Regions from separate parts of the Peribacillus sp. BM1 genome, predicted to be linked through region 2. Evidence: a T-box and tRNA genes for the amino acid it is inferred to sense, from the RefSeq annotation. Region 2 holds a T-box; the other regions hold tRNA genes.
The links. A T-box is a leader RNA that pairs with one kind of tRNA and senses whether it is charged. The one in region 2 lies ahead of serS (serine--tRNA ligase), so its partner is inferred to be a tRNA-Ser.
Positions count from the first base shown of each region.

Region 1: it encodes a tRNA-Ser, which carries the amino acid that the T-box ahead of serS (serine--tRNA ligase) is inferred to sense. The anticodon was not compared.
Region 3: it encodes a tRNA-Ser, which carries the amino acid that the T-box ahead of serS (serine--tRNA ligase) is inferred to sense. The anticodon was not compared.

Region 1 covers NZ_CM155259.1:1,997,101-2,007,573, forward strand. Annotated here, with positions in the region: gene AC1MGI_RS09630 (YgzB family protein) at 1-135, opposite strand, end outside; gene AC1MGI_RS09635 (nucleotidyltransferase-like protein) at 315-1,178, shown strand; rRNA gene AC1MGI_RS09640 (16S ribosomal RNA) at 1,453-3,003, shown strand; rRNA gene AC1MGI_RS09645 (23S ribosomal RNA) at 3,317-6,252, shown strand; rRNA gene rrf (5S ribosomal RNA) at 6,370-6,485, shown strand; tRNA gene AC1MGI_RS09655 (tRNA-Asn) at 6,512-6,586, shown strand; tRNA gene AC1MGI_RS09660 (tRNA-Ser) at 6,590-6,681, shown strand; tRNA gene AC1MGI_RS09665 (tRNA-Glu) at 6,695-6,769, shown strand; tRNA gene AC1MGI_RS09670 (tRNA-Val) at 6,780-6,855, shown strand; tRNA gene AC1MGI_RS09675 (tRNA-Met) at 6,887-6,960, shown strand; tRNA gene AC1MGI_RS09680 (tRNA-Asp) at 6,964-7,040, shown strand; tRNA gene AC1MGI_RS09685 (tRNA-Phe) at 7,086-7,158, shown strand; tRNA gene AC1MGI_RS09690 (tRNA-Tyr) at 7,174-7,257, shown strand; tRNA gene AC1MGI_RS09695 (tRNA-Trp) at 7,266-7,339, shown strand; tRNA gene AC1MGI_RS09700 (tRNA-His) at 7,365-7,440, shown strand; tRNA gene AC1MGI_RS09705 (tRNA-Gln) at 7,484-7,558, shown strand; tRNA gene AC1MGI_RS09710 (tRNA-Gly) at 7,562-7,636, shown strand; tRNA gene AC1MGI_RS09715 (tRNA-Cys) at 7,643-7,716, shown strand; tRNA gene AC1MGI_RS09720 (tRNA-Leu) at 7,727-7,808, shown strand; gene AC1MGI_RS09725 (D-serine ammonia-lyase) at 8,112-9,473, opposite strand; gene AC1MGI_RS09730 (helix-turn-helix domain-containing protein) at 9,625-10,170, shown strand; gene AC1MGI_RS09735 (3-hydroxybutyrate dehydrogenase) at 10,352-10,473, opposite strand, start outside.
Region 2 covers NZ_CM155259.1:1,039,484-1,049,956, forward strand. Annotated here, with positions in the region: rRNA gene AC1MGI_RS04995 (23S ribosomal RNA) at 1-1,771, shown strand, start outside; rRNA gene rrf (5S ribosomal RNA) at 1,838-1,953, shown strand; gene AC1MGI_RS05005 (YaaC family protein) at 2,750-3,718, opposite strand; gene guaB (IMP dehydrogenase) at 3,832-5,295, shown strand; gene AC1MGI_RS05015 (D-alanyl-D-alanine carboxypeptidase family protein) at 5,463-6,791, shown strand; T-box leader at 6,869-7,091, shown strand; gene serS (serine--tRNA ligase) at 7,156-8,433, shown strand; tRNA gene AC1MGI_RS05025 (tRNA-Ser) at 8,562-8,654, shown strand; gene AC1MGI_RS05030 (deoxynucleoside kinase) at 8,988-9,659, opposite strand; gene AC1MGI_RS05035 (deoxynucleoside kinase) at 9,637-10,296, opposite strand.
Region 3 covers NZ_JBWXPJ010000005.1:2,563-13,035, forward strand. Annotated here, with positions in the region: rRNA gene AC1MGI_RS22295 (23S ribosomal RNA) at 1-1,305, shown strand, start outside; rRNA gene rrf (5S ribosomal RNA) at 1,377-1,492, shown strand; tRNA gene AC1MGI_RS22305 (tRNA-Glu) at 1,542-1,616, shown strand; tRNA gene AC1MGI_RS22310 (tRNA-Val) at 1,621-1,696, shown strand; tRNA gene AC1MGI_RS22315 (tRNA-Thr) at 1,708-1,783, shown strand; tRNA gene AC1MGI_RS22320 (tRNA-Lys) at 1,801-1,876, shown strand; tRNA gene AC1MGI_RS22325 (tRNA-Leu) at 1,883-1,964, shown strand; tRNA gene AC1MGI_RS22330 (tRNA-Gly) at 1,976-2,047, shown strand; tRNA gene AC1MGI_RS22335 (tRNA-Leu) at 2,063-2,151, shown strand; tRNA gene AC1MGI_RS22340 (tRNA-Arg) at 2,164-2,237, shown strand; tRNA gene AC1MGI_RS22345 (tRNA-Pro) at 2,249-2,325, shown strand; tRNA gene AC1MGI_RS22350 (tRNA-Ala) at 2,342-2,417, shown strand; tRNA gene AC1MGI_RS22355 (tRNA-Met) at 2,450-2,526, shown strand; tRNA gene AC1MGI_RS22360 (tRNA-Ile) at 2,536-2,612, shown strand; tRNA gene AC1MGI_RS22365 (tRNA-Ser) at 2,623-2,715, shown strand; tRNA gene AC1MGI_RS22370 (tRNA-Met) at 2,749-2,822, shown strand; tRNA gene AC1MGI_RS22375 (tRNA-Asp) at 2,826-2,902, shown strand; tRNA gene AC1MGI_RS22380 (tRNA-Phe) at 2,946-3,018, shown strand; tRNA gene AC1MGI_RS22385 (tRNA-Tyr) at 3,034-3,117, shown strand; tRNA gene AC1MGI_RS22390 (tRNA-Gln) at 3,193-3,264, shown strand; tRNA gene AC1MGI_RS22395 (tRNA-Cys) at 3,269-3,339, shown strand; tRNA gene AC1MGI_RS22400 (tRNA-Leu) at 3,347-3,428, shown strand; tRNA gene AC1MGI_RS22405 (tRNA-Gly) at 3,448-3,521, shown strand; tRNA gene AC1MGI_RS22410 (tRNA-Ile) at 3,528-3,604, shown strand; tRNA gene AC1MGI_RS22415 (tRNA-Asn) at 3,623-3,697, shown strand; tRNA gene AC1MGI_RS22420 (tRNA-Ser) at 3,710-3,800, shown strand; tRNA gene AC1MGI_RS22425 (tRNA-Arg) at 3,811-3,884, shown strand; gene AC1MGI_RS22430 (hypothetical protein) at 4,611-5,435, shown strand; gene AC1MGI_RS22435 (hypothetical protein) at 5,927-6,103, opposite strand; gene AC1MGI_RS22440 (hypothetical protein) at 6,768-7,052, opposite strand; gene AC1MGI_RS22445 (ParA family protein) at 7,036-7,833, opposite strand; gene AC1MGI_RS22450 (replication initiation protein) at 8,204-9,418, opposite strand; partial or broken rRNA gene AC1MGI_RS22455 (16S ribosomal RNA) at 10,212-10,473, shown strand, end outside.

The DNA.
Region 1 (10,473 bases), 960 kb from region 2:
GAGTAACATAAAAATCGTCATAACAATTGGATGGGATTTGAAAAAGATCCCTCCGTACATCACAATAAAACCGATGAAGATCAGACTGAGAGCAAATGTCCTGATTTTATTTATCTTACTAGAATATTTCGCCATAGTTGTCCCTCCTGAAATTTTACTATATCATATTTTATTGGAAAAGAAGAACAACATGCAGTAAAAATATAGCAAATCAAGAAACGGGAAAGTATCTATAAAAGATTGTTCTAATGCAGGGATTACAGGTGGAATGTCGAACAAGTAAACATACCACAATTTTTTGGGGGAATTAAGAAATGGAAGATATTCTTCGTCCGATTTATCAAGAGCGAGCAAGCTTAAAGTCAACGCTAGGCATATTATTAATAGAAAAAAGAAAAAACACAAGCTCTAATACAGACACTTTCGATTATATTTTATTTGTAATAGTAAATGAAGCGGAAGAACCAGTTTTTTTAAAGCATTATACATATAAAGATCAAAAAGCAGCTCTGCACATTGTCCACGAAAATCAATTAAAAGAATGGTTATTGCTTGGCACGAATCGAAAAGTAGTCGATTGGCTTCAAAATGGAAAGGTTTTATATGATCATAATGAATATCTCTACAATCTTAAAACGGAGCTTCGTGAGTTCCCTTTCTATGGACGGAAAATTAAGATCGGTATCGAATTTGCGAAATTAATAAGAAGGTATATGGATGGAAAAGCATTTTTTGAAGATGGACACTATCTAGATGCTTATAATCACGTGGTCCATTCTTTGCACCATCTCGCTAGATTAGAAGTGATTGAACAAGGTTTTTATCCAGAAGTAACGGTCTGGAATCAAGTGAAATATATGGAGCCAGAAATTTTTAAACTGTATGAGGAGCTTGTCAACAGTGAGGAAACTATCGAGAAGAGGCTTGAACTTTTGTTTCTCGCTAGTGAATTTCTTATCTATTCCAGAACTAATACAGGTTCGCAGCATTTATTAGAAATAATGAAAGAAAGACAAGGTTACTGGAGCATATCAGAATTAATGGAACATCCTGAAATTGCCCATTATGCAGTTGATTTAAGTGTGTTGTTAGAATACTTAATAGATAAGACGATAGTTGAAGTCGTTGAAATTGAGACCAAGGGGCATGAAGTTTATCATCGTCATTATCAAGCTTGATAATTATTTTAAAAAAGTTGTTGACCTTATGTTTGTATGATGTTATATTTATATACGTCGCTGAGGGACATAGGTTTTCACAGCGGCGGAGAAACATCTCGAAAGACTTTTTTGAAAAAATATGTTGACAGTACATACGCTAACGTGTTAAATTGATAAAGTCGCTTACGAGATAAACGATAACAAATTGCTCTTTGAAAACTGAACAAAACAAAGCGCCAACGTTTTAAATTAAGTGAGTATACACTATAAAAACAATGAGCAAGTCAAACACTTTTTGGAGAGTTTGATCCTGGCTCAGGACGAACGCTGGCGGCGTGCCTAATACATGCAAGTCGAGCGAATGATAGGGAGCTTGCTCCCTTGATTTAGCGGCGGACGGGTGAGTAACACGTGGGCAACCTACCTGTAAGACTGGGATAACTTCGGGAAACCGGAGCTAATACCGGATAATTTCTTTTCTCGCATGAGAAGAGATGGAAAGACGGTTTCGGCTGTCACTTACAGATGGGCCCGCGGCGCATTAGCTAGTTGGTGAGGTAATGGCTCACCAAGGCCACGATGCGTAGCCGACCTGAGAGGGTGATCGGCCACACTGGGACTGAGACACGGCCCAGACTCCTACGGGAGGCAGCAGTAGGGAATCTTCCGCAATGGACGAAAGTCTGACGGAGCAACGCCGCGTGAACGAAGAAGGCCTTCGGGTCGTAAAGTTCTGTTGTTAGGGAAGAACAAGTACCAGAGTAACTGCTGGTACCTTGACGGTACCTAACCAGAAAGCCACGGCTAACTACGTGCCAGCAGCCGCGGTAATACGTAGGTGGCAAGCGTTGTCCGGAATTATTGGGCGTAAAGCGCGCGCAGGTGGTTCCTTAAGTCTGATGTGAAAGCCCACGGCTCAACCGTGGAGGGTCATTGGAAACTGGGGAACTTGAGTGCAGAAGAGGAAAGTGGAATTCCAAGTGTAGCGGTGAAATGCGTAGAGATTTGGAGGAACACCAGTGGCGAAGGCGACTTTCTGGTCTGTAACTGACACTGAGGCGCGAAAGCGTGGGGAGCGAACAGGATTAGATACCCTGGTAGTCCACGCCGTAAACGATGAGTGCTAAGTGTTAGAGGGTTTCCGCCCTTTAGTGCTGCAGCTAACGCATTAAGCACTCCGCCTGGGGAGTACGGCCGCAAGGCTGAAACTCAAAGGAATTGACGGGGGCCCGCACAAGCGGTGGAGCATGTGGTTTAATTCGAAGCAACGCGAAGAACCTTACCAGGTCTTGACATCCTTTTGCCCTCTCTAGAGATAGAGACTTCCCTTCGGGGACAAAAGTGACAGGTGGTGCATGGTTGTCGTCAGCTCGTGTCGTGAGATGTTGGGTTAAGTCCCGCAACGAGCGCAACCCTTGATCTTAGTTGCCAGCATTTAGTTGGGCACTCTAAGGTGACTGCCGGTGACAAACCGGAGGAAGGTGGGGATGACGTCAAATCATCATGCCCCTTATGACCTGGGCTACACACGTGCTACAATGGATGGTACAAAGAGCTGCAAACCCGCGAGGGTAAGCGAATCTCATAAAGCCATTCTCAGTTCGGATTGTAGGCTGCAACTCGCCTACATGAAGCCGGAATCGCTAGTAATCGTGGATCAGCATGCCACGGTGAATACGTTCCCGGGCCTTGTACACACCGCCCGTCACACCACGAGAGTTTGTAACACCCGAAGTCGGTGAGGTAACCTCTAAGGAGCCAGCCGCCTAAGGTGGGACAGATGATTGGGGTGAAGTCGTAACAAGGTAGCCGTATCGGAAGGTGCGGCTGGATCACCTCCTTTCTAAGGAATATAACGAGCGCTTTTGTTTTGTTCAGTTTTGAATGAGTAATTCATTCAACTCAAAATATGAAGTGAATTAGAAACAAGCTATTCAAGGAAGCAATCAAAGGAGCACCGGAACGTATTTATATACGTGAGGATGCGAGTGAGAGAAGCTGACGAAGAAGAGCGCCGTTTATAATTCGCTGAATCGTTCTTTGAAAACTAGATAATAGATAGAAGGCAAATTTTTGCATTAATTTTTCAAGACATCAAGTAAGACCTTTTAACAACTAGGTTGTTTGGTAAACTTTTCGTTTATCAGCCATCATATGGTTAAGTTAGAAAGGGCGCACGGTGGATGCCTTGGCACTAGGAGCCGATGAAGGACGGGACTAACACCGATATGCTTCGGGGAGCTGTAAGTAAGCTTTGATCCGGAGATTTCCGAATGGGGAAACCCACTGTTCGTAATGGAACAGTATCTTTACCTGAATACATAGGGTACTGAAGGCAGACCCGGGGAACTGAAACATCTAAGTACCCGGAGGAAGAGAAAGCAAATGCGATTTCCTGAGTAGCGGCGAGCGAAACGGAAGATAGCCCAAACCAAGAGGCTTGCCTCTTGGGGTTGTAGGACACTCAACATGGAGTTACAAAGGAACGGGGTAAGTGAAGTGATCTGGAAAGATCCGTCAAAGAAGGTAAAAACCCTGTAGCTGAAACTTCGTTCCCTCCTGAGTGGATCCTGAGTACGGCGGGACACGAGAAATCCCGTCGGAAGCAGGGAGGACCATCTCCCAAGGCTAAATACTACCTAGTGACCGATAGTGAACCAGTACCGTGAGGGAAAGGTGAAAAGCACCCCGGAAGGGGAGTGAAATAGATCCTGAAACCGTGTGCCTACAAGTAGTTAGAGCCCGTTAATGGGTGATAGCGTGCCTTTTGTAGAATGAACCGGCGAGTTACGATTTCATGCAAGGTTAAGTTGATAAGACGGAGCCGCAGCGAAAGCGAGTCTGAATAGGGCGCATGAGTATGAGGTCGTAGACCCGAAACCAGGTGATCTACCCATGTCCAGGGTGAAGTTCAGGTAACACTGAATGGAGGCCCGAACCCACGTACGTTGAAAAGTGCGGGGATGAGGTGTGGGTAGCGGAGAAATTCCAATCGAACCTGGAGATAGCTGGTTCTCTCCGAAATAGCTTTAGGGCTAGCCTCGAGATGAGAGTATTGGAGGTAGAGCACTGATTGGACTAGGGGCCCCCAACGGGTTACCGAATTCAGTCAAACTCCGAATGCCAAATACTTATTCTCGGGAGTCAGACTGCGAGTGATAAGATCCGTAGTCAAGAGGGAAACAGCCCAGACCACCAGCTAAGGTCCCCAAGTTTACGTTAAGTGGAAAAGGATGTGGAGTTGCTTAGACAACCAGGATGTTGGCTCAGAAGCAGCCATCATTTAAAGAGTGCGTAATAGCTCACTGGTCGAGTGACTCTGCGCCGAAAATGTACCGGGGCTAAACGTAACACCGAAGCTGTGGATGGATACCGTATGGTATCCGTGGTAGGAGAGCGTTCTAAGGGCGTTGAAGCTAGACCGGAAGGACTGGTGGAGCGCTTAGAAGTGAGAATGCCGGTATGAGTAGCGAAAGAAGGGTGAGAATCCCTTCCACCGAATGCCTAAGGTTTCCTGAGGAAGGCTCGTCCGCTCAGGGTTAGTCGGGACCTAAGCCGAGGCTGAAAAGCGTAGGCGATGGACAACAGGTTGATATTCCTGTACCACCTATACATCGTTTGAGCGATGGGGGGACGCAGAAGGATAGGGTAAGCGCGCTGTTGGATATGCGCGTCCAAGCAGTTAGGCCGGAAACGAGGAAAATCCCGTTTCCATTAAGGCGGAGCTGTGATGGCGAGGGAAATATAGTACCGAAGTTCCTGATTCCACGCTGCCAAGAAAAGCCTCTAGTGAGATGTAGGGTGCCCGTACCGCAAACCGACACAGGTAGGCGAGGAGAGAATCCTAAGGTGTGCGAGAGAACTCTCGTTAAGGAACTCGGCAAAATGACCCCGTAACTTCGGGAGAAGGGGTGCTTTTTAGGGTGAATAGCCCGGAAAAGCCGCAGTGAATAGGCCCAGGCGACTGTTTAGCAAAAACACAGGTCTCTGCGAAGCCGCAAGGCGAAGTATAGGGGCTGACGCCTGCCCGGTGCTGGAAGGTTAAGAGGAGAGGTTAGCCGCAAGGCGAAGCTTTGAATTGAAGCCCCAGTAAACGGCGGCCGTAACTATAACGGTCCTAAGGTAGCGAAATTCCTTGTCGGGTAAGTTCCGACCCGCACGAAAGGCGTAACGATCTGGGCACTGTCTCAACGAGAGACTCGGTGAAATTATAGTACCTGTGAAGATGCAGGTTACCCGCGACAGGACGGAAAGACCCCGTGGAGCTTTACTGCAGCCTGATATTGAATTTTGGTACAGCTTGTACAGGATAGGTAGGAGCCTGTGAAGCCGGAGCGCTAGCTTCGGTCGAGGCGTCGGTGGGATACTACCCTGGCTGTATTGAAATTCTAACCCGCGCCCCTTATCGGGGCGGGAGACAGTGTCAGGCGGGCAGTTTGACTGGGGCGGTCGCCTCCTAAAATGTAACGGAGGCGCCCAAAGGTTCCCTCAGAATGGTTGGAAATCATTCGTAGAGTGTAAAGGCACAAGGGAGCTTGACTGCGAGACCTACAAGTCGAGCAGGGACGAAAGTCGGGCTTAGTGATCCGGTGGTTCCGCATGGAAGGGCCATCGCTCAACGGATAAAAGCTACCCCGGGGATAACAGGCTTATCTCCCCCAAGAGTCCACATCGACGGGGAGGTTTGGCACCTCGATGTCGGCTCATCGCATCCTGGGGCTGTAGTCGGTCCCAAGGGTTGGGCTGTTCGCCCATTAAAGCGGTACGCGAGCTGGGTTCAGAACGTCGTGAGACAGTTCGGTCCCTATCCGTCGTGGGCGCAGGAAATTTGAGAGGAGCTGTCCTTAGTACGAGAGGACCGGGATGGACGCACCGCTGGTGTACCAGTTGTTCTGCCAAGAGCATCGCTGGGTAGCTACGTGCGGACGGGATAAATGCTGAAAGCATCTAAGCATGAAGCCCCCCTCAAGATGAGATTTCCCATAGCGTAAGCTAGTAAGATCCCTGAAAGATGATCAGGTTGATAGGTCAGAGGTGGAAGCGTGGCGACATGTGGAGCTGACTGATACTAATCGATCGAGGACTTAACCTTATTGTTCTTGAAAAAAGCAAAAAACCTTCTTATTATCTAGTTTTGAAAGAATGAAAAAATATTATTGACTTTATTTAAAAGTATGATATAATAATAAATGTCTTTCAGAAAAAAATGTCTGGTAATGATGGCAAAGAGGTCACACCCGTTCCCATTCCGAACACGGAAGTTAAGTTCTTTTGCGCCGATGGTAGTTGGGGGTTTCCCCCTGTGAGAGTAGGACGTTGCCAGGCAGTTTTTTAAAACCACATTGTATTATTCCGCAGTAGCTCAGTGGTAGAGCATTCGGCTGTTAACCGAACGGTCGTAGGTTCGAGTCCTACCTGCGGAGCCATATGGAGAGCTGTCCGAGTGGCCGAAGGAGCACGATTGGAAATCGTGTAGACGGGTAACCCTGTCTCAAGGGTTCAAATCCCTTGCTCTCCGCCATTCTAAATAACGTGGCCCCTTGGTCAAGCGGTTAAGACACCGCCCTTTCACGGCGGTAACACGGGTTCGAATCCCGTAGGGGTCACCATATACATAACGGAGGATTAGCTCAGCTGGGAGAGCATCTGCCTTACAAGCAGAGGGTCGGCGGTTCGATCCCGTCATCCTCCACCATTATTTAATCAAATTTCATCATTTCTATTATCGCGGGGTGGAGCAGTTCGGTAGCTCGTCGGGCTCATAACCCGAAGGTCGCAGGTTCAAATCCTGTCCCCGCAATCTGGTCCGGTAGTTCAGTTGGTTAGAATGCCTGCCTGTCACGCAGGAGGTCGCGGGTTCGAGTCCCGTCCGGACCGCCATTTTATTTACTAGTTAAACAAGCTTGTTGTTCATATAAATTAACTGGCTCAGTAGCTCAGTCGGTAGAGCAAAGGACTGAAAATCCTTGTGTCGGCGGTTCGATTCCGTCCTGAGCCATCAGTAACTTAATATGGAGGGGTAGCGAAGTGGCTAAACGCGGCGGACTGTAAATCCGCTCCTTCGGGTTCGGCAGTTCGAATCTGCCCCCCTCCACCATTAATTATAGGGGTATAGTTTAAAGGTAGAACAAAGGTCTCCAAAACCTTCGGTGTGGGTTCAATTCCTACTACCCCTGCCAACTTACAAATTCATCTTACATCATGGCGGTTGTGGCGAAGTGGTTAACGCACCTGATTGTGGTTCAGGCATTCGTGGGTTCGATTCCCATCAGTCGCCCCATTTTTAAACATAATGAATTAATTTTTGAATATATATGTAACAATGGGCTATAGCCAAGCGGTAAGGCAACGGATTTTGATTCCGTCATGCGAAGGTTCGAATCCTTCTAGCCCAGCCATATGCGGAAGTAGTTCAGTGGTAGAATACAACCTTGCCAAGGTTGGGGTCGCGGGTTCGAATCCCGTCTTCCGCTCCAAAAGATGGCGGCATAGCCAAGCGGTAAGGCAGAGGTCTGCAAAACCTTTATCACCGGTTCAATTCCGGTTGCCGCCTCCATAAAGTTTTTGCCGGTGTGGCGGAATAGGCAGACGCGCACGACTCAAAATCGTGTTCCGTAAGGAGTGCCGGTTCGACCCCGGCCACCGGTATCAAATGGTCGAGTGAAAGAAAATGCAATCGAAAAAGAGTTCTCACACTTTGTGGGAGCTCTTTTTCGATTCTTCATAAATAGCAAAAATAGTGTCTTAATACAGGAAGCCTTTGATAATGTAGGATTTTTTCTTATTACGCAAACGGACCAGATTGTGGAACAATACGCTCAAAGAAATTTTAATATCTAAATTAAAGTTTAGCATAGTTTGTGTGTGGGAACTTATACTATAGGGAGGTTAGTTTAATAAGAAAAGAAATTTTAAATATAAAAACACAGGGTTAAACTACCCCGTGTTACATTACTTCTGTTTATCTAACGCTAATTTCAACCCTTTTTGATAATATTGCGTCATCGTTTCTTCAGGAACCATGCTTCCACCAGTCCCCCAAATAATATGTGTACCCTTACTCATCTTTTCTGTTAAACTATGCTTCTGTAAATAATCGATGCCCTCTTTACATAATTTACTTGGTCCTATCATGCCTGCTAGTGCAGAAGGTTCTAAGTGGATCCCCTCTGTATCGACTAGTTCTTTTAGCAACTTATACAACTGTTCATCACTAACCGTATAATTACCACTTAAAAAAGGCTCCATAGTTTTACCGACAAACCCAGATGGCTTTCCTACAGCAAGTCCATCCGCGTCTGTTACATTATCGATACCAACATCTTGTACAGAAACTTTATCATGAAGTCCAGTCATTAAACCGAGTAACATACATGGTGAGTGGGTAGGTTCTGCAAAGAAACAGTGAACATGGTCTTGATACAATAATTTCAATCCAAAAGCTACGCCACCAGGGCCGCCACCTACTCCACATGGAAGGTAAACAAACAAAGGATGATTTTCATCAATTGTTATCTCTAGCTCTTCTAATTGTTTCTTCAATCGAGATGCAGCCACTGCATATCCTAAAAATAGGTCGTGAGAATTTTCATCATCCACAAAATAACATGTTGGATCACTATCTGCTTGGATTCGACCTTCTTCTACAGCTTTACTATAATCAGCTTCATATTCAATAACTTTGACATTTTTGCTTCTAAGCAAGTCTTTTTTCCACTGTTTTGCATCAGCTGACATATGAACAGAAACATTAAAACCTAACTTTGCACTGATGATGCCAATACTAAGTCCTAAATTTCCAGTCGAGCCTACTGCGATTGAATATTGTGAGAAGAAAGTTCGAAACCTATCACTATCTAAAATTGAATAATCATTTTGAATCGTTAACAATTGATGTTGAAAAGCTAGTTCTTCTGCATGTTTGAGAATTTCATAAATCCCGCCTCTTGCTTTAATAGATCCTGATATAGGAAGGTGACTATCACATTTTAGTAATAATTCGCCTAATATAGGTTGTTGATACTCCTGTTCTAAGGATTGTTTCATCGAAGGAATTCTTACTAAAGGAGATTCTATGATACCATTCGATGCTTTTGTTTCAGGGAAAACCTTGGCGATATATGGGGCAAAACGTTTCAACCTTTCCTCTGCATCTCTTACATCTTCTAGAGTAAGGGGGGATTTTTTAATTCCCGTTTGAAATTTTTCGACATTTGGATTTATCCAAAATACTTCATCCATCGAAATGAGCTTATTTAGTAAAGGATATTGGTCTTTCCATGTTTGTAATTCCTGGCTTTCAATCTCTTTCATTTATTTGGTCCTCCTAATTATCTTGTAGTAAGGTGTTTTATAAATTATAATTAAATAAACTTAAATACAGTTTAACACACACTTAACTATATGTTAATTAATATTAACTTTATTTAAATTAAATTTAACATCTTATAAAGGAGTATCGATTATGGAAAATATAGATATTGGTAAGAAAGTTGAAAAATATAGAAAAGCTAAAGGATTGAGCAGTAGAGAGTTAGCAAAATTAGCTGATATTACACCTTCAATGCTAAGCCAAATTGAACGTGGATTGGCAAATCCTTCTATTCAAACCTTAAAGGTCTTAGCTAAAACCCTAAATGTTCCAACTTTTAGTTTTTTACTTGAAGAGACAATTACGGAGGATTTAATCGTTAGGTCCAGTAAACGTAAGAAAATGATCATTGATAATTTGTCTTATGAGTTATTGTCGCCGAATTTTACGGGGAATTTAACAACAGCGATTATGAACGTTCCTTCGAATACTTCTTCATCCGAAAATCTTCTAGAACATAAAGGAGAAGAAGTAGCATTTATTTTGGAAGGAAAAATTAAGGTGTATTTGGGTGAAGAAGAATATCTATTAGAAGCTGGTGATAGCGTGAAAATACCAGCAAATTTGAAACATAAATGGGAAAATAATTTTAGTGAAAAGGCAATTGTATTATTTTCAGTTACCCCACCTGCGTTTTAACAACCAACCGAAAGAATTCCCCTTCCTCAAGCCTGTGAAGGGGATGAATTTAGGTTGGCGTTAGCCAAAGGCTTTTATTTTCAGAACTAATGTTCAATGTAATTAGATGTTTCAAGTCCCTCGCGATTAAAGAGTGTATGATAAATTTAACCATTATTTATCAAAAATCCACACTGGTTGTTTATTGTGCGGTATACCCACCATCAAGTACAACAGCCTGCCCGGTAATGCCGCGTGCTTTCTCGCTTGCGAGGAAGATAGCGTAATCGGCAATTTCACTGACATCGAGTAAACGGTTTTGAG
Region 2 (10,473 bases):
GCGCCGAAAATGTACCGGGGCTAAACGTAACACCGAAGCTGTGGATGGATACCGTATGGTATCCGTGGTAGGAGAGCGTTCTAAGGGCGTTGAAGCTAGACCGGAAGGACTGGTGGAGCGCTTAGAAGTGAGAATGCCGGTATGAGTAGCGAAAGAAGGGTGAGAATCCCTTCCACCGAATGCCTAAGGTTTCCTGAGGAAGGCTCGTCCGCTCAGGGTTAGTCGGGACCTAAGCCGAGGCTGAAAAGCGTAGGCGATGGACAACAGGTTGATATTCCTGTACCACCTATACATCGTTTGAGCGATGGGGGGACGCAGAAGGATAGGGTAAGCGCGCTGTTGGATATGCGCGTCCAAGCAGTTAGGCCGGAAACGAGGAAAATCCCGTTTCCATTAAGGCGGAGCTGTGATGGCGAGGGAAATATAGTACCGAAGTTCCTGATTCCACGCTGCCAAGAAAAGCCTCTAGTGAGATGTAGGGTGCCCGTACCGCAAACCGACACAGGTAGGCGAGGAGAGAATCCTAAGGTGTGCGAGAGAACTCTCGTTAAGGAACTCGGCAAAATGACCCCGTAACTTCGGGAGAAGGGGTGCTTTTTAGGGTGAATAGCCCGGAAAAGCCGCAGTGAATAGGCCCAGGCGACTGTTTAGCAAAAACACAGGTCTCTGCGAAGCCGCAAGGCGAAGTATAGGGGCTGACGCCTGCCCGGTGCTGGAAGGTTAAGAGGAGAGGTTAGCCGCAAGGCGAAGCTTTGAATTGAAGCCCCAGTAAACGGCGGCCGTAACTATAACGGTCCTAAGGTAGCGAAATTCCTTGTCGGGTAAGTTCCGACCCGCACGAAAGGCGTAACGATCTGGGCACTGTCTCAACGAGAGACTCGGTGAAATTATAGTACCTGTGAAGATGCAGGTTACCCGCGACAGGACGGAAAGACCCCGTGGAGCTTTACTGCAGCCTGATATTGAATTTTGGTACAGCTTGTACAGGATAGGTAGGAGCCTGTGAAGCCGGAGCGCTAGCTTCGGTCGAGGCGTCGGTGGGATACTACCCTGGCTGTATTGAAATTCTAACCCGCGCCCCTTATCGGGGCGGGAGACAGTGTCAGGCGGGCAGTTTGACTGGGGCGGTCGCCTCCTAAAATGTAACGGAGGCGCCCAAAGGTTCCCTCAGAATGGTTGGAAATCATTCGTAGAGTGTAAAGGCACAAGGGAGCTTGACTGCGAGACCTACAAGTCGAGCAGGGACGAAAGTCGGGCTTAGTGATCCGGTGGTTCCGCATGGAAGGGCCATCGCTCAACGGATAAAAGCTACCCCGGGGATAACAGGCTTATCTCCCCCAAGAGTCCACATCGACGGGGAGGTTTGGCACCTCGATGTCGGCTCATCGCATCCTGGGGCTGTAGTCGGTCCCAAGGGTTGGGCTGTTCGCCCATTAAAGCGGTACGCGAGCTGGGTTCAGAACGTCGTGAGACAGTTCGGTCCCTATCCGTCGTGGGCGCAGGAAATTTGAGAGGAGCTGTCCTTAGTACGAGAGGACCGGGATGGACGCACCGCTGGTGTACCAGTTGTTCTGCCAAGAGCATCGCTGGGTAGCTACGTGCGGACGGGATAAATGCTGAAAGCATCTAAGCATGAAGCCCCCCTCAAGATGAGATTTCCCATAGCGTAAGCTAGTAAGATCCCTGAAAGATGATCAGGTTGATAGGTCAGAGGTGGAAGCGTGGCGACATGTGGAGCTGACTGATACTAATCGATCGAGGACTTAACCTTATTGTTCTTGAAAAAGCAAAAAACCTTCTTATTATCTAGTTTTGAAGGAATGATATTCCTTTATTGTTTGGTGGCGATAGCAAAGAGGTCACACCCGTTCCCATTCCGAACACGGAAGTTAAGCTCTTTAGCGCCGATGGTAGTTGGGGGTCTCCCCCTGTGAGAGTAGGACGTTGCCAAGCAAATTGAGAGTCCAGCATATCTGCTGGACTCTTTTATTTAATGCAACGGGGGAAAATGAGACAGTGATGAAAGTAGATACAGTAATCGGTCATTCATCGCATTTCACTAATAACGCCGGATATAAGGTAGTACTAGCCAATTCGAAAGACCAGCTATAAATATAGCTGATTTTTCGAATTGGCTGTTTTCGCATACGTTGTTGCTTTTAAATGATATTTACACGAATATCTTGGTTGATTTCCGTTGCAGGTACTCACTTTGTGCGGGCGGTCTAAAGGAGCCTACCTCAACACGCTTCACTAAGCAGGAGTCTCGCAAACAACAATCTTTACGAAAAGAGCCTTTTTTTAAACGTATAAGTTTTTAAAAGAAGTTTTGTTGACAACTTTACACCTGCTAAGCTCGGACTTTCACTTAATGTGATGACGGTAGCAAAGCTCATAGGATGTGGGTGCATCAAGTAATTGATCCTTAGGGTATTAATGCATGTCGGCAGTCAAGCACGAGCACCTTCCCCCTTTGAAATAGTGTATTAGCCATTTGAATGAGTCCAATGGACAACTTTACTCGAAGGACCTGTTAGTGTGCAACTAGATATCGCTTAGGACTAAGAGACAGAATAACATAAAGAGCTCAGTCAATATTCCCCGAAATCAAGGGCTTACATTTTTAGATGAAGAAAAAGGGGACAAGGCTTCCTTCACTTAACAGCCTTCCCAATTAAAATGCTATTCTGCCCCTTATTAGAGTTAGTTTCCCTGTTTTATTTTAACACCATGTTGTATCTTTAAAAAATTACTGAGTGGGAAATCTTTCATTTGTTAACCACTGGTAAATTAAAAATGGAATTTTTTCTTGCGTTATTGATAAAAATTGAAGGATGAGTGGATAGTCCTCGTTAGGCATTGTCTTCAATAACTCTGACCACCACTCGGTTTCATAACGACATATCATGCTCAAGTTGTACAGCAAAAGATAGTGGAGCATAATTTCAGGTAAGGTGGAGCACTCAGAACTTTTAGTGAGAGAAAGCATAAAATTTTTATCAAATAAATGATATCGGATAGGGGCATGCTTATTGAATAAAAGCTTTTGATCTATTTTCATTTCTAAGTGATCAGATTCTCTAATAGATATATTTAGCTTTGTTTTTGATTCTAAGTATTCTTTAAAACGATTTGTTGTCATTTGATAAGTATCAAGTATTGAAGGTGATAAGTGATAGTGATTATTCTGATGCTGTAGAGTTTGATAACTTTTTTTACCGAATAAATATTGATAGCTCTCATAAAGTTCTGGGATTTCCTTCAACAAGGATTCCATAGTATAACGTTCATTTTCAATTTGTTTTATGCCGAATACTTTATTTAGTGCGTGCATATACAACCCATTTTTTTGGATTTTGATTTCATCTTGCAAAAATTCATATTGTTGTTTCTTACGCTTTCTTGTGGTTACTCCATGTGCAAGGACTCCAGTGTTTTCCGGATAGTTGGGATCGCTAGTGAGAACACAGGCCTTGAGAAGTTGAGTAAATCCATAAAAAATAAGGACAGGCTGAATAGAGAGAGGTGCAATTTTTGCTTGAGAATAATAGGTCTGGCCATGTTCAAGATAATAGATGAAGGGGTAGCAGTTTTCGTAACTATTCTTATCGGCTGTTGGGTCATTTATGGAACGATAGCATTTATTTAAATAAATTTGTGTCCGAGATGCAGAGTAGAAGTTGCTAAGTGAGTCCCAAAAAGTAGGATAGTTTATCATAAGATATTCTCCTTCTAATAAATAGAATAATCAGAAATTTAATGTTCTCCTTGACAGTATTTTGTCCAATTGATAACCTACTAATAATATTTTTTTAACCTGGAGGGAAAATAATGTGGGAAAATAAGTTCGCAAAAGAAGGATTGACCTTTGATGATGTATTATTAATTCCAGCAAAATCTGAGGTTCTACCGAAAGATGTTAATTTACAAATTACTTTAGCAGAAAATTTAAAATTGAATTTGCCAATTTTAAGTGCTGGTATGGATACAGTTACTGAAGCTGAGATGGCAATTTCTATGGCTCGTCAGGGTGGATTAGGTATTATTCATAAAAATATGACGATTGAAGAGCAAGCGGAAATGGTAGACAAGGTCAAACGATCAGAAAGCGGAGTTATTACTGATCCATTTTTCCTAACTCCAGAGCATCAGGTTTTTGACGCTGAGCATCTAATGGGAAAATATCGTATATCTGGTGTTCCAATTGTAAATAATCTTGAAGAACAAAAACTCGTTGGAATACTTACAAATAGAGATTTACGCTTCATCCAAGATTTCTCTATTAATATTTCTGATGTTATGACTGTTGAAAATTTGGTCACAGCACCAGTTGGAACAGATTTAAAACAAGCTGAAAATATTCTTCAAAAACATAAAATTGAAAAACTTCCGCTTGTTGATGAAAAGGGCGTATTAAAGGGCCTTATCACAATTAAAGATATAGAGAAAGTCATTGAATTTCCAAACTCAGCAAAAGATAAACGTGGCCGACTACTTGCTGGTGCAGCAGTTGGAGTAACAGGAGATACGTTAAAACGTGTTGAAATGCTCGTCAAAGCCCATGTTGATGCAATTGTAATCGATACTGCGCACGGACATTCAAAAGGTGTAATCGAAACAGTCAAAGAAATACGTAAGGCATATCCTGAACTAACGATTATCGCTGGTAACGTAGCAACAGCTGAAGCTACGAGAGCACTCATTGAGGCTGGAGCTGATGTGGTCAAGGTTGGAATTGGGCCTGGATCTATCTGTACGACGCGTGTCGTTGCGGGTGTTGGAGTTCCACAAATTACAGCTGTTTATGATTGCGCAACAGAGGCAAGAAAACATGGGAAAACGATTATTGCTGACGGTGGCATTAAATACTCTGGCGATATCGTCAAGGCTTTGGCAGCTGGTGGGCATGCCGTAATGTTAGGTAGTATGCTTGCAGGCGTATCAGAGAGCCCTGGAGAAACGGAAATATTCCAAGGACGTCGCTTTAAGGTATATCGTGGAATGGGATCTGTAGCGGCCATGGAAAATGGTTCAAAAGACCGTTACTTCCAGGAAAATAATAAGAAATTTGTACCTGAAGGCATTGAAGGTCGTCTAGCCTATAAAGGACCATTATCTGACACAATTTATCAGCTGATCGGTGGGATTCGTGCAGGAATGGGCTATTGTGGAGCTGGGCATTTGCAGGATTTACGAGAAAAGACTCAATTTATTAAGATGACAGGTGCAGGATTGCGCGAAAGTCATCCACATGACGTACAAATTACAAAAGAAGCACCGAATTATTCCTTATAATTAGAACTTTATATTCATATTAACAAGTTAAAATAGGTGGGCAGAGTAGGAAAGTACTCTGTCTACTTTTTTTGATTTTTTTATGATAAACTAGACAAGGTGCACATCAAATAACGAGGAGAGATTCTTCGAAATATATAGATCAAGTTAGTTGGAGGTATTGAAAATTGAAAAGATTTAGCAAGATTTCACTAGTTTTTATCACGGTCCTTACTCTAGCATTATCACAACTTGCCTTTCTACCAAATGAAGCAAAGGCCAATACAGTCGATCTGGGTTTAAAGGCAGAAGCTGCAATCATTCTTGATGGAGAAACAGGTCGTATCCTATATGAGAAAAATGCAGATAAAGTACTTGGCATTGCATCAATGTCTAAAATGATGACAGAGTATATTGTTTTGGAAGCAATAAAAAATAAGAAAATTACATGGGACCAGAAAGTTAACATTAACGAATATGTTCATAAGCTATCAAGGGCACCTGGTTTATCCAATATTGGATTAACTCAAGGTGAAGATTACACCGTGAAAGAATTGTACGAAGCCATGGCCGTCTTTTCTGGAAATGCTGCTACTGTAGCATTAGCAGAGCTTATAGGCGGAAGCGAAAAGAACTTTGTTGGATTAATGAATAAAAAGGCCGGAGAGTTAGGGTTAAAAGAGTATAAATTTGTGAACTCTAGCGGTTTAAATAATTCGAGCTTAATGGGGAATATACCAGCTGGTAATGAAAATGAAGAAAATGTTATGACGGCGAGAGATACAGCAACACTTGCTTATCGTTTAATTACCGATTATCCGGAGGCATTAGAATATTCAAAAATTCCAAAGTTGAAGTTCAGGGATGGGAGAGAATATCCAAACTTTAACTGGATGTTGCCTGGATTGATTTTTGAGTATGAGGGTGTCGATGGGTTAAAGACAGGATCTACAGATTTTGCAGGATTTGGCCATACAGCTACTGCAATTAGAGATGGTCAACGTTATCTCACAGTAGTAATGAAGTCAACTTCCAAAAACCAACGTTTTGAGGATAGTATTAAACTTATGAATTACGCCTTTGGTAATTTTGGCAAGGAAGAACTTGTTCCAGCAAATTATCAAGTGAAAGATCATAAGACGATTCCTGTAGCAGACGGGAAAGCAAATTCAGTGAAGATCCAATCAAAAGAAGCCATTAATGCAGTCATTAATCATGCTGATAAGGAGAATTATAAACCTGAACTGGTTATTGACGAAAAGAGGCTGAATAAAGACGGTAAGCTTGAAGCTCCTGTTAAAAAAGGCGATATAATTGGTTACTTAACAGTTAAGCCGAAGGATGGAACGGATTACGGATTTATCGACGAAGCGGGTGCAAAGACAGTTAAAGTAGATGTTGTAGCAGCAGAAACAGTAGAAAAGGCAAATTGGTTCGTATTGTCTGCTCGAGCTGTCGGTGGATTCTTCGCTGATATTTGGAGTAGTGTTTCCGATACAGTTAAAGGTTGGTTCTGATTTCCACCTCATGATAACGGATAAAAAGGTTGCAACATGGTAAGAATTATAGTACATTATGGAAAACAATTTCATTCATTAAAACGATGACAGGAACCAGTAGTAAGTCTTGCTTTCTAAAGAGAGCCGGTGGCAGGTGTGAATCGGTGTGAGAAGCTTATGAATCCATCCTGGAGTAAAGTATGGAACCCCATTGATATGGATAGTAATTACTTTCGGCTTATGCCGTTATCTTTCGAGTGGAAGGTACAATTGTGCCTTCAACTAGGGTGGCAACGCGGGTTAACTCTCGTCCCTTTTATAGGGACGGGAGTTTTTTGCGTTCCTGAAACTAATTGTAATCAAAATTAAGGAGGAATGTGAGATGTTAGATTTAAAATATCTACGGAATCATTTAGAAGAAGTAAAACGAGCATTGCAATTCCGAGGTGAAGACTTAACTGATCTTGGAAAATTTGAGGAGTTGGATGGTAAACGCCGAGCACTAATTGCTGAGGGAGAAAAGTTAAAAAGCCGTCGAAACGAAGTATCTCAAGAAGTTGCTATGTTAAAGCGTGAGAAAAAAGACGCGGATCATTTAATTACTGAAATGAGAGAAGTGGGCGATCGAATTAAAGGGTTTGATGATGAGCTACGCGAAGTGGAAGCTGATTTACAAAGAATGCTTTTGTCAATTCCGAATATACCTCATGAAAGTGTTCCTGTAGGGGAAACAGAGGATGATAATGTTGAAGTGAGAAAATGGGGAGGGCTTCCTCAATTTTCTTTTGAACCTAAGCCACATTGGGATATTGCTGGTGAATTGGGAATTTTGGATTTTGAACGAGCAGCGAAGGTAACGGGAAGCCGTTTTGTATTCTATAAAGGCTTAGGTGCCCGTCTTGAACGTGCATTGATCAGTTTTATGCTTGATTTACATGTGGAAGAGCACGGGTATGAAGAGATGATGCCTCCTTACATGGTGAATCGCACAAGTATGGTAGGTACTGGGCAGTTGCCGAAATTTGAAGAAGACGCATTCCGGATAGAAAGCGAAGATTATTTCTTAATTCCTACATCTGAGGTACCGGTTACGAATTATCACCGTGATGAAATATTAAATGGAGAAGCACTGCCATTCGGCTATGCGGCATACAGCGCTTGCTTCCGTTCAGAAGCTGGGTCTGCTGGTCGCGATACACGTGGATTAATTCGTCAGCATCAGTTTAATAAAGTAGAGCTTGTAAGGTTTGTGAAACCTGAGGATTCATATGCAGAACTCGATAAGCTTACAGGTCATGCTGAAAAAGTGTTACAGTTGCTTGAGCTACCATATCGAGTACTAAGTATGTGTACGGCGGATCTTGGATTTACAGCAGCTAAGAAGTACGATATTGAAGTTTGGATTCCAAGCTATGGAACATATCGCGAAATTTCTTCTTGCAGTAACTTTGAAGCATTCCAAGCAAGACGGGCAAATATCCGCTTCCGTCGGGATCCAAAAGGTAAGCCAGAACATGTTCATACATTAAATGGATCTGGCCTTGCTATCGGAAGAACGGTAGCGGCTATTCTTGAAAATTATCAACAAGCCGATGGAAGTGTAATTGTCCCCGAAGTATTACGTTCATACATGCGTGGAGCAGAAGTAATAAGGCCGTAATGAAAGCGGAGGTTGTCTCATAAAGGGTTAAACCCTATGAGACAACCTCCATTACATATATTATGAAAAACAAAAAACGATTCGTTGACTTTACCATAAACCTATTGTAATATAATACATGTTAATATGGAGGTATACCCAAGTTTGGCTGAAGGGATCGGTCTTGAAAACCGACAGGGGAGTCAAATCCCGCGGGGGTTCGAATCCCTCTACCTCCTCCATTATTTTTTTAATTAACCACAACGCATAAATTGGAAATCGTAAAACTCGTTGCATATGTAACGAGTTTTTTTTTATTGCTTAGGAAATTATTTAAGTGGAAAACTTAATTTGTCTGTTTGAATCCAGTGCAAGCAGCTACCTCCTTTAATCATAAGCTGCTCAATCTATTGGTGAGAAGCTCTCTACTCGTTGAAGTTGATAGGTTTATGTTTGACTGATTTGTACAGGACGTGGTAAATCTAAGTCGAAGTTCCGTAATAGGCGCTTGTGCTTTCGTTCTTTAGATTAATTGTTTATGTAAAAAAAAAATCACCCAGTTTGAGGTGACTTTTTTATACTCTTCTTAATTTTTTTGTTTGATTTATGAAGGTTGAAATTCGTTCGACAATTGGTTCAATCGATTCTTCACTTTGGATCAGGTCATATTCATTAATGTTCAATCGTAAGACTGGGCAAGCGTTGAACTGATTAATCCAATTTTCATAGCGTCGGTGCATTTCTGTCCAATACTCGATAGGGGTTTGTTGTTCCATAGGACGCCCACGGACTTTAATTCGAGCCAAGATGTCATCTAATGAGCCTTCTAAATATATAAGCAAGTCTGGGTGTGGGAAGTATGGGGTCATGACCATCGCGTCAAAAAGACTTGTGTAGGTCTCATAATCGGTAGGGTTCATTGTTCCCTTTTCGTAATGCATTTTTGCAAAAATTCCCGTATCCTCATAAATAGATCGATCTTGAATAAATCCTCCGCCATATTCAAATATACGTTTTTGTTCCTTGAAACGCTCAGCAAGAAAATAAATTTGTAAATGGAAGCTCCATCGGTCGAAGTCTTCGTAAAACTTATCTAAGTATGGGTTTGTATCAACTTTTTCAAAGGAAGTGCGAAAGTTTAAGGCATTAGCTAAGGCATTTGTCATGGTGGATTTTCCGATACCTACCGTTCCTGCAATCGTAATGACTGAACTTGACGGGATATCATATTTTTTTCGTAGATTCATTCGTATATACTCCTTTTTGAAGCGCGTTCTCAATGCGGGTCAAGATCATAGACCGGTCTTCTTTGTTTTCGATAAAATCAATTTCATCCCCATTGAAGCGAAGAACTGGAATATTTGGATGCTGTTCTTCGAATGTAGCCATGAAATTATGATAATCAATGGTTAATTGTTCAAGGTAAATGGGACTGATATTCTTTTCAAAATCCCGGCCGCGCTTTCCTATTCGTTTTAATAATGTTTCTAGACCTGCATCTAAGTATACGACCATATTTGGATTGGGCATGTCTTTGGTAAGGATCTTAAAAATATTTAAGTATTTATCATATTGACGATTTTTCAACGTGCGTTCTGCAAATATCAAGTTTTTAAATATATGATAGTCTGCTACAACAGCTTGGTTGTTAGCAAGAAAGTTCATCTCAATATCTTCGAGTTGTTTGTAGCGGTTGCAGAGGAAAAACATTTCTGTTTGAAAGCTCCACTCATCTATATTTTCATAAAATTTACCTAAAAAAGGATTTTCATCGACAATTTCTTTTAATAAGGCAAATTGGAAGTGTTCAGAGATTGCTTTAGCAAGTGATGTTTTCCCCACACCAATTGGTCCCTCAACGGTGATAAATGGTGTGTTTACCATGAATTACTTCCTCCTTTAAAGCGATATCCCAATGGAATAATCGGGCGTTTCTGTCTATGGCTATTAATAGCCACCAATTATTGTATCACAGACTGCTGAACTGGGGTGATAGAATTCTCGTTAATAGAGAATTGTATATATTGGAGGAATTATACTTAGCTATACCTTTTGGGCGAT
Region 3 (10,473 bases), on a different replicon from region 2:
TAGTGAGATGTAGGGTGCCCGTACCGCAAACCGACACAGGTAGGCGAGGAGAGAATCCTAAGGTGTGCGAGAGAACTCTCGTTAAGGAACTCGGCAAAATGACCCCGTAACTTCGGGAGAAGGGGTGCTTTTTAGGGTGAATAGCCCGGAAAAGCCGCAGTGAATAGGCCCAGGCGACTGTTTAGCAAAAACACAGGTCTCTGCGAAGCCGCAAGGCGAAGTATAGGGGCTGACGCCTGCCCGGTGCTGGAAGGTTAAGAGGAGAGGTTAGCCGCAAGGCGAAGCTTTGAATTGAAGCCCCAGTAAACGGCGGCCGTAACTATAACGGTCCTAAGGTAGCGAAATTCCTTGTCGGGTAAGTTCCGACCCGCACGAAAGGCGTAACGATCTGGGCACTGTCTCAACGAGAGACTCGGTGAAATTATAGTACCTGTGAAGATGCAGGTTACCCGCGACAGGACGGAAAGACCCCGTGGAGCTTTACTGCAGCCTGATATTGAATTTTGGTACAGCTTGTACAGGATAGGTAGGAGCCTGTGAAGCCGGAGCGCTAGCTTCGGTCGAGGCGTCGGTGGGATACTACCCTGGCTGTATTGAAATTCTAACCCGCGCCCCTTATCGGGGCGGGAGACAGTGTCAGGCGGGCAGTTTGACTGGGGCGGTCGCCTCCTAAAATGTAACGGAGGCGCCCAAAGGTTCCCTCAGAATGGTTGGAAATCATTCGTAGAGTGTAAAGGCACAAGGGAGCTTGACTGCGAGACCTACAAGTCGAGCAGGGACGAAAGTCGGGCTTAGTGATCCGGTGGTTCCGCATGGAAGGGCCATCGCTCAACGGATAAAAGCTACCCCGGGGATAACAGGCTTATCTCCCCCAAGAGTCCACATCGACGGGGAGGTTTGGCACCTCGATGTCGGCTCATCGCATCCTGGGGCTGTAGTCGGTCCCAAGGGTTGGGCTGTTCGCCCATTAAAGCGGTACGCGAGCTGGGTTCAGAACGTCGTGAGACAGTTCGGTCCCTATCCGTCGTGGGCGCAGGAAATTTGAGAGGAGCTGTCCTTAGTACGAGAGGACCGGGATGGACGCACCGCTGGTGTACCAGTTGTTCTGCCAAGAGCATCGCTGGGTAGCTACGTGCGGACGGGATAAATGCTGAAAGCATCTAAGCATGAAGCCCCCCTCAAGATGAGATTTCCCATAGCGTAAGCTAGTAAGATCCCTGAAAGATGATCAGGTTGATAGGTCAGAGGTGGAAGCGTGGCGACATGTGGAGCTGACTGATACTAATCGATCGAGGACTTAACCAATATATATTTTAATGATGATTCTAAAGTTTGTTATCTAGTTTTGAAGGAATAAACCTTCTAACTGAATTTAGTCTGGTAATGATGGCGAAGAGGTCACACCCGTTCCCATTCCGAACACGGAAGTTAAGCTCTTCAGCGCCGATGGTAGTTGGGGGTCTCCCCCTGTGAGAGTAGGACGTTGCCAGGCTAAGCCCCTAATTAAATTAGGGGCTATTATTCTTTCTATAACTATATGCGGCCCCTTGGTCAAGCGGTTAAGACACCGCCCTTTCACGGCGGTAACACGGGTTCGAATCCCGTAGGGGTCACCATATTGGAGGATTAGCTCAGCTGGGAGAGCATCTGCCTTACAAGCAGAGGGTCGGCGGTTCGATCCCGTCATCCTCCACCATTACCTATAGTGCCGGTGTAGCTCAACTGGTAGAGCAACTGACTTGTAATCAGTAGGTTGGGGGTTCAAGTCCTCTTGCCGGCACCAGGTTTTTTTTTGTTTTCGAGCCATTAGCTCAGTTGGTAGAGCATCTGACTTTTAATCAGAGGGTCGCAGGTTCGAATCCTGCATGGCTCACCATTTATCGCGGGTGTGGCGGAATTGGCAGACGCACCAGACTTAGGATCTGGCGCCGCGAGGCGTGGGGGTTCAAGTCCCTTCACCCGCATTAATTATTACGCGGAAGTAGTTCAGTGGTAGAATACAACCTTGCCAAGGTTGGGGTCGCGGGTTCGAATCCCGTCTTCCGCTCTACTTTTCGTAAGTGCCGGGGTGGCGGAACTGGCAGACGCACAGGACTTAAAATCCTGCGGTAGGTGACTACCGTACCGGTTCGATTCCGGTCCTCGGCACCATAATATTTATACGCGCCCGTAGCTCAATTGGATAGAGCATCTGACTACGAATCAGAAGGTTGTAGGTTCGACTCCCGCCGGGCGCATTGTTTCTATACGGGAAGTAGCTCAGCTTGGTAGAGCACTTGGTTTGGGACCAAGGGGTCGCAGGTTCGAATCCTGTCTTCCCGACCATTTCAATTTTAATTATGGGGCCTTAGCTCAGCTGGGAGAGCGCCTGCCTTGCACGCAGGAGGTCAGCGGTTCGATCCCGCTAGGCTCCACCATTATTATGATTATTGTATACGCTTATTTATTTGGCGGCGTAGCTCAGCTGGCTAGAGCGTACGGTTCATACCCGTGAGGTCGGGGGTTCGATCCCCTCTGCCGCTACCAAATCATGAAGGATCTTTAGCTCAGCTGGTTAGAGCAGACGGCTCATAACCGTCTGGTCGTAGGTTCGAGTCCTACAAGATCCACCACTATTTATTCGGAGGTATACCCAAGCCCGGCTGAAGGGATCGGTCTTGAAAACCGACAGGGGAGTCAAATCCCGCGGGGGTTCGAATCCCTCTACCTCCTCCATTTTTTAAAAAAAGATCACACAATTCATATCGTCGCGGGGTGGAGCAGTTCGGTAGCTCGTCGGGCTCATAACCCGAAGGTCGCAGGTTCAAATCCTGTCCCCGCAATCTGGTCCGGTAGTTCAGTTGGTTAGAATGCCTGCCTGTCACGCAGGAGGTCGCGGGTTCGAGTCCCGTCCGGACCGCCATTTTTATTCTAGTAGGGTCACCTACTGTTGATATACATTGTGTGGCTCAGTAGCTCAGTCGGTAGAGCAAAGGACTGAAAATCCTTGTGTCGGCGGTTCGATTCCGTCCTGAGCCATCATTAGCTTAATACGGAGGGGTAGCGAAGTGGCTAAACGCGGCGGACTGTAAATCCGCTCCTTCGGGTTCGGCAGTTCGAATCTGCCCCCCTCCACCATTGTGTAGTTTAAAGATAGAATAGAGGTCTTCGGAACTTCCGAAGAAGGTTGTGAACCCATTTATTTTATATTATTGGGCTATAGCCAAGCGGTAAGGCAACGGATTTTGATTCCGTCATGCGAAGGTTCGAACCCTTCTAGCCCAGTCATGGCAGCATAGCCAAGTGGTAAGGCAGAGGTCTGCAAAACCTTCACCCCCGGTTCAAATCCGGGTGCTGCCTTAATCATGCCGGTGTGGCGGAATTGGCAGACGCGCACGACTCAAAATCGTGTTCCGTAAGGAGTGCCGGTTCGACCCCGGCCACCGGTATCGAAGCGAGACATATTTTGCGGGTGTAGTTTAGTGGTAAAACCTCAGCCTTCCAAGCTGATGATGAGAGTTCGATTCTCTTCACCCGCTCCAAAGAATGGGCCTATAGCTCAGCTGGTTAGAGCGCACGCCTGATAAGCGTGAGGTCGATGGTTCGAGTCCATTTAGGCCCACCATAATCCTATATTTTTTGTTCCGCAGTAGCTCAGTGGTAGAGCATTCGGCTGTTAACCGAACGGTCGTAGGTTCGAGTCCTACCTGCGGAGCCATTTTTTTTATATGGGGAAGTACTCAAGAGGCTGAAGAGGCGCCCCTGCTAAGGGTGTAGGTCGGGTAACCGGCGCGAGGGTTCAAATCCCTCCTTCTCCGCCACACATAGGATGCGCCTTTAGCTCAGCAGGATAGAGCAACGGCCTTCTAAGCCGTCGGTCAGAGGTTCGAATCCTCTAAGGCGCGTAAAGACTAACCAACTAAGGTTAGTTTTTTTTGTTTGTTCATTCAGTCTGCGAGCAAAACAAGACCGTATCGAACCAATTCATTCGTCTCATGGCACTTTAGGTAACTCTAGTGAACAAATGATACATAAAACAAAAAATAAATTGCTTATAATGCGTTTCTCAGCATCATTTATTTTAAAAAAATTTTTTTCTTGTGTAAGTTCCGAAAGGGTTGCGAATGAGTTCGGAACCTTCCAAATGGGCAGGGATGAACAGGGATAAAAGCAAGCTTGCAGTGGTAGGCTGGCGATGGATCTTTAAAAGTTAATACACAACAGAATGGGTGGCAGCTTTTTAGGCGGTTAATATCCTTTAGCTTTAGTCTCTATATAGAAAAGCTCTTAAATATCTGGACTTTGCTAGTTTTGTAGGTTTATAATTCTATTAAATAAAAAACTTAATATGGACAAATAAAAAAGCCATTTCCATATGCTAAAGGCTGGTAACCTTTAACGGAAATGACTTTAACCCTGTTTCACAACTTCTCAAGGACGGGAACAGGTAAAATAACAATTTGATATGCCTATTATAACGGGTTTATAGAGAGAATTTCAACCGTTAACTTTTAATAATTTTAAAAAAGTAGGCTACCAAAGGTGTATTTTACCGTTTTTCTAATCCAGTTGTGATTGGTAAAAGGGTAAAGTAGGCCTTTTTCTTTGTCTTCTGGGAAGGAAGAAAAGTCATGTTAGTAGCAGGCAGAATCGAAAATTTTAAAGAATTTAGCAAGTTTAAAAACATAAAAAAATTTAATAACACCATTGAAATGTTCCTAGCCGAGCATAAAAAAGATTTCACTAAGGGAGAACTAGTCGCGTTCAAACGCTTGGTTAGGTTCTCAGCAAAATATGCAGGTGTGGCTAATGCCAAGATCGGAACTTTACTAAAAGCCATCAATGAAAAACTGAAAGGGTTTGGCGTAAGTCGTTCCACTTTTGAAAGAATGCTAAGAAAAGCGAAAGATTTAGGTATTCTATCGGTTGAAAATACGGCTAAATCCAAAGGTGGAAAAGGGCATAATGTCTATATTTTTAATACAATTGATGTATTAAAAAAGGAAAAATTGACGTATTGTGGGGATCACGAGAAACCTTGCGACAGTAAGGGTGAAGGGTATAATTTTGAAAGAGAAACTAGTAATCTTTTAGAAACTAGCAATACTAAAAAGATAAAAAAACGTAAGGAAACGCATTTAGATTCTACTTTTACGGCTTCTTATGTTTCAAAAGAATTTGTCCAGGCTGTTAAGCCTTTCTTTAATCATGCAGCTACGATCGAAGACCTTTGGAAAAGCGTTTTTCTTGATACAAAGGGGATAAAAAACATAGTAGAACCTGAAATCATTACATATACGGCCATAGCTGCCTTTAAACAAGCAATCAGAGCCTCTAAAAAAGGGAAAATCAGAACGACCTTAGCTGCCTTCTTCACAGGAACTTTTAAAAACCTAATGGATAAGGCTTACTTTGCTATTCCTTTAGAAGAAATCCATGAAAGAATCAGCCATTGAAACAAGAAATAATATCTTAAAACAAACTAATTTAGATAAAATTATCTTCTTTAAAAACCGTAAAACACACCGCAACAAAGATAGATCTCAAAGAGAGCTCAATGTCTGTTTCATTTGCGGTTTTACTTTGCAGTAAATCCCTGTCTGTTTACGGGCTCGGCCGGGCTCCTCCTTTTTCGTAAACACCAGAAGACCTCGCCTATACTACGTAAACATAGCCGAGGTCTTCTGGTACTCTAAAGTTGTTGCCGGCCGAGGGTGGAAGAAGTAGCAAGTAGGTTTATGTATAAATGGAGAGATTAGTTTGGGGAAAAGATTAAAAAATATGGATATAGTGGTTTAGAAATAAAAGATGTAGAACGAGTAAAAAATACGAATGATGTGAGAATTAGAGGATGCTGTTTGCTGATTTATTTGTAGTGTTTTTTAGTTCCGAAGATAGATTCGAAGGGTTCCAAAAGGGGGGGATTCGAAAAAAATAGGAATTTTGTTTATGGTTTTTGTAATGTATTTTTAAAAAAACGTCGTTCATGCTGTTTATTAGGCTTTCTATGGCGTTTTATCTTTTTTTGAGTACAAATGTAAGTATAAAGATTTAAGATGTTATAAACACCCCTTAAAGGACCTTGAAGACCTTGCTGATTTATTATTTTTAATTCATTTTTCACAATAATTCTCCAGTTTTATCTTAAACTTCTTCTCAATCTATGTATTAGGGCTACCCGAACCTTCTGAATTTTGACAGGTGTGGAATGGTAGCCAAACCGCCTGTTCCTCCATTCTTCATGTTGGTGTCGTATTTTTTTACTCTATATAGGGACTCTTGGTAACACAGTTCACCTCAGCCAACCTCACATCTCTAAACCAGGGGTAGTTGGGACTGTTTCCCTTCCGGCTCGGAAACGGGTATTCTGTATCGCTCATATGAGCCGTATAATCTCTAATTACTTCCCGCAGCTTGATCGGAACTATAGAGCCGCAACGCCCATTTCGTATCTTCAATTTCTTTGGCCGTTCGTAACGGCTGCACGTTCTTTTCTTTCATGATTTCCCTCTATTATCATACGTTGAATGTATGATAATAGAGGGAAATCAAAAGTACCCAGTGCTACCAATAATTTGAATGTACGAAAATACCTAAAATCATACATTCAAAAAACTTCCTATTCAACTAAAGAAGAAAAGAAGAAGAGAAGAAGAGAAGAAATAAACGTTTATTCGTTGGAAAAATGGTTGATTCCTTCTTTTCTTCTTTCCATGCAGCGCAGTAGAGTTTGCTACTTGAATAGATTTCAGTCTGGCCACATGGTAAGTAAATTTGCAAAATGTCTTCTACTTAATCTCCTTTAAATACTTCTCCAAAGCCTCTTCAATCAAAATATAGATGTTTTTTTCATGGACAAGGGCTTGCATTTTTAATTCTTTATGCAGATCTGTACGTAGATCAAAGGATACGCGTTTTCTTTCCACTTTTATTTCATCCTTTCTTGTTTCGTTGATTTCTTTATTCAAATAAACGTTGGTATCTTCTTCGCCTACTATTTCGGCTAATGCTTGGGTTGGAGTGATTATTTGTTGCATACGTTTCATTTTTTTTATGTCATTTACTTTGGACACGCTCAATCAACTCCTTGTAGAAACGGTTGTATTGGTCTAATGCCTTTTTTAATTCTGGGTTCTTATTAAATCCATAGAGAGCTAATCTGCCCACTGGTGCTTTTCTCGTAATGGTTGTTTGAAAGACTTCGTTAGGATAGTCCTCCTCAATCATTTCTTTAAACGCTTTTGAATCGCTTCTACGTACATCGTTCATGGTGCGTAAAATCCCAACGACTTGTGTATCTCTATGACCGAAATTTCTAGCGCCTTCAACAGAGTCCATAAAATTAGGAATCGCCGAGTAACACCAGCTTGAACATTCAAACATGACAACTACGTGTTCGCTTGCGCATAAGGCATTTGTGGTTTGTTCACTAAGTGATGGTGGGGTATCAATTACGATAAAATCATATTGATCCCTAACTTGATCAAGAATTTGATCGAGGATTAAGCTAGGGTTCCCCTTAAATGGGAGAGTGTCGCCTTGATAAGTTTTCCCGGTATAAATCCAGCGAGGAAATGTAGCTAAAAAGTTGTTGGCAGGAAGCAGATCTAAATGATCGGTGATAGAAACAATATACTTTTCTACGTCGTTTTGTTGCATCGCTTCTAATATAGATTTTCCCATAAACTCATTAGATGGTTGTTCAGATAAAAATTCAGTCAAGTTTCCTTGAGAATCCATATCCACGGCCAGTACACGGTAGCCATCTTCTTTTAGCAAATAGGATAATATGCCCGTTGTAGTGGATTTGCCGCATCCGCCTTTTTGGATTCCCATTGTAATGGTAATGGCCAATCTTCGCACCTTCCTTCTTTAAAAGTTGTTGCCTACTTTCCTTATTCGATAATAGTTGAACAACTCCTTCTTGTTAAGTGGGGGATAAAAACCTTTATATATCAGGCTGTATACGTATTTTTCAAACATTCATACAGGGACATTAAGGTGTTGAAGTTGTATTTATAATTCCTTAACTAGCTGTTTTTAAGATTGATATATTCTTAAGATAAACTCGATAGAATATATATAGGATTACTTTCATACCTTAAACAGAATAAAATGCATTTTATATAATTTAAATAAGGGCAAAAAGGGGGGTTGGTATCATTTAAATACCCAACTCCTTTTATTTCCTCTTAAATTCAAAAAACTAAAAATTAGCTTGCAACTACACTCCTTTTAACCAATCTTCAATCTGTATCTTCGCCTTTTCAATATCCTTTTTTTCTAAAGTAGTATTTTCAGGCTCCATAATATTAAGCGTTTCGTATAAGTCTTGTTTGACCGTTTCAAAAATCTGCACAGCATTGGCTTGCTCCACATCCAGAAACCTCTGTATTTCACTGATTGATTTCTCTTCCACAAACCAATACGGTAAAGGATCTTTTGATTTTCTAAAATCTGAAATTAAATGCATAAGAATGTTTTCAGATGATGCAATACCTTCATTAGGTCCTGAAGAACGTAACACTTTCGTTATGTACCCTATAGGATTTTCGATATCTTTTCTATCTTGTATTTTCTCTAATAGGTCAATAACAGTTTCTTGTCCATATTTCCCCCATGATTCAATCACTTCATCGGACAACTGGATTCCTAATGTTTTTCCTAGCTTTCTGACGCTTTTTGAAAAACTATTTGATAACTTAAATTCTTCAAGATTGCTTTCAAAAATATCTAGTTCTTCTATCTTAGGTTGTTTTGCGGACTTTATTAGAAATTTAACCTTTTCAACTTTACGTCCTTTTTTCACAACTTCTATTTCGAAAGCAATATCCGTTTTCTTCATAAGTTCCTTTTGGGCCGGTAAAAGTACACGTTGTTTAAAGTTTCCATAGGCAGGATAGACATCTTCAGCGCCAAGCATCTTCCGTAAATCTGAAAGAAAAAACGTCCTCTCTTGAAATCTTTCGTATTGTTTTAACAATTCATAGATCCGAATAGCATAAGAACTTTTGAGTTTAACAACATTTTCAAGCTTATAGCTCGTAAATTCTTTTTTTAATTCTAATAGGTATGGACGTAAGAATGGATCAAATCGAACGTCTATGGTACCTTCAGATTCGTTATAAGCAACATAACTTAACCAGGCTACCTGGATGACCTTCTTATCAATGCGAACCTCAAACACCTTTTGCATGAGTTCCTTAGTAATTTGCCTTAATTCTGTATATTTAGGCGTACCATTTAAGCCTAATAATCGATTAAACTCCTTAATCGGTAATGTATATGATTTAAAATCCGAGTCCTCGGGATGAATATTGCTAGCCAAACAGAGAATAATTTTTTGCTCAACCACACCGAGTTTATAATTTGCTTCGATTAAAATATTAGATTTAGTCACAAGTTGATTGGTTCGATTTTCCATAATCGATGTAGACATTAAAAAAATCCCCCTTTGGGTTCATCTGATTATGCCAAATTTTTAACTATAACAAAAGTTTTTTTTTGTTATAGTTGGCACCATTTTTGTTATAGTTGGCACCATTTTTGTTATAGTTAAGGCACCATTTTTGTTATAGTTGGCACCATTTTTGTTATAGTTGGCACCATTTTTGTTATAGTTGGCACCATTTTTGTTATAGTTAGGTCCTTCAAACCCAGTGATACCAAGGGTTTCGGAGGGGCTGAAAACAAGTATAAAACAAGAGTAAAACAAGATAAAACAAAAAACAGTAAAACAACAACACAAAAAATGTGATTATTATCCGAATACAAAAATTACATAAAATACAAAATAAGGGTTTATATGCAAAACAGAAACGTTACAGGGAGTTTCATCCATTTCCAAAAAAAGGATGACCTAAAAATAGCTAATAAAGAATGAGCTTATTCATTTGGGAAATTTCAAAGCACTAATATCTTTTTTTCTATTGACTCCTTTTAAAAAAAATATTAATATATTAATTCCCGTTACGTTAAGGGATTTTAACAAAAAAAAGATTCGTTTTAATTTCTTCGTAGAAGTTGACAGATACGAATGTATTTGATAATATGAATCTTGTCGCTGATACGAAATAAATTATTTCGGAAAATCATTTGACAACTTGAGAACGAAATGATACACTATTGTTCTGTCTCAAATTAATAGTTCTTTGAAAACTAAACAAAGCAGAAACGTCAACGTTTTAATTTAAGTGAGTACACACTATAAAAACAATGAGCAAGTCAAACACTTTTTGGAGAGTTTGATCCTGGCTCAGGACGAACGCTGGCGGCGTGCCTAATACATGCAAGTCGAGCGAATGATAGGGAGCTTGCTCCCTTGATTTAGCGGCGGACGGGTGAGTAACACGTGGGCAACCTACCTGTAAGACTGGGATAACTTCGGGAAACCGGAGCTAATACCGGATAATTTCTTTTCTCGCATGAGAAGAGATGGAAAGACGGTTTCGGCTGTCACTTATAGATGGGCCCGCGGCGCATTAGCTAGTTGGT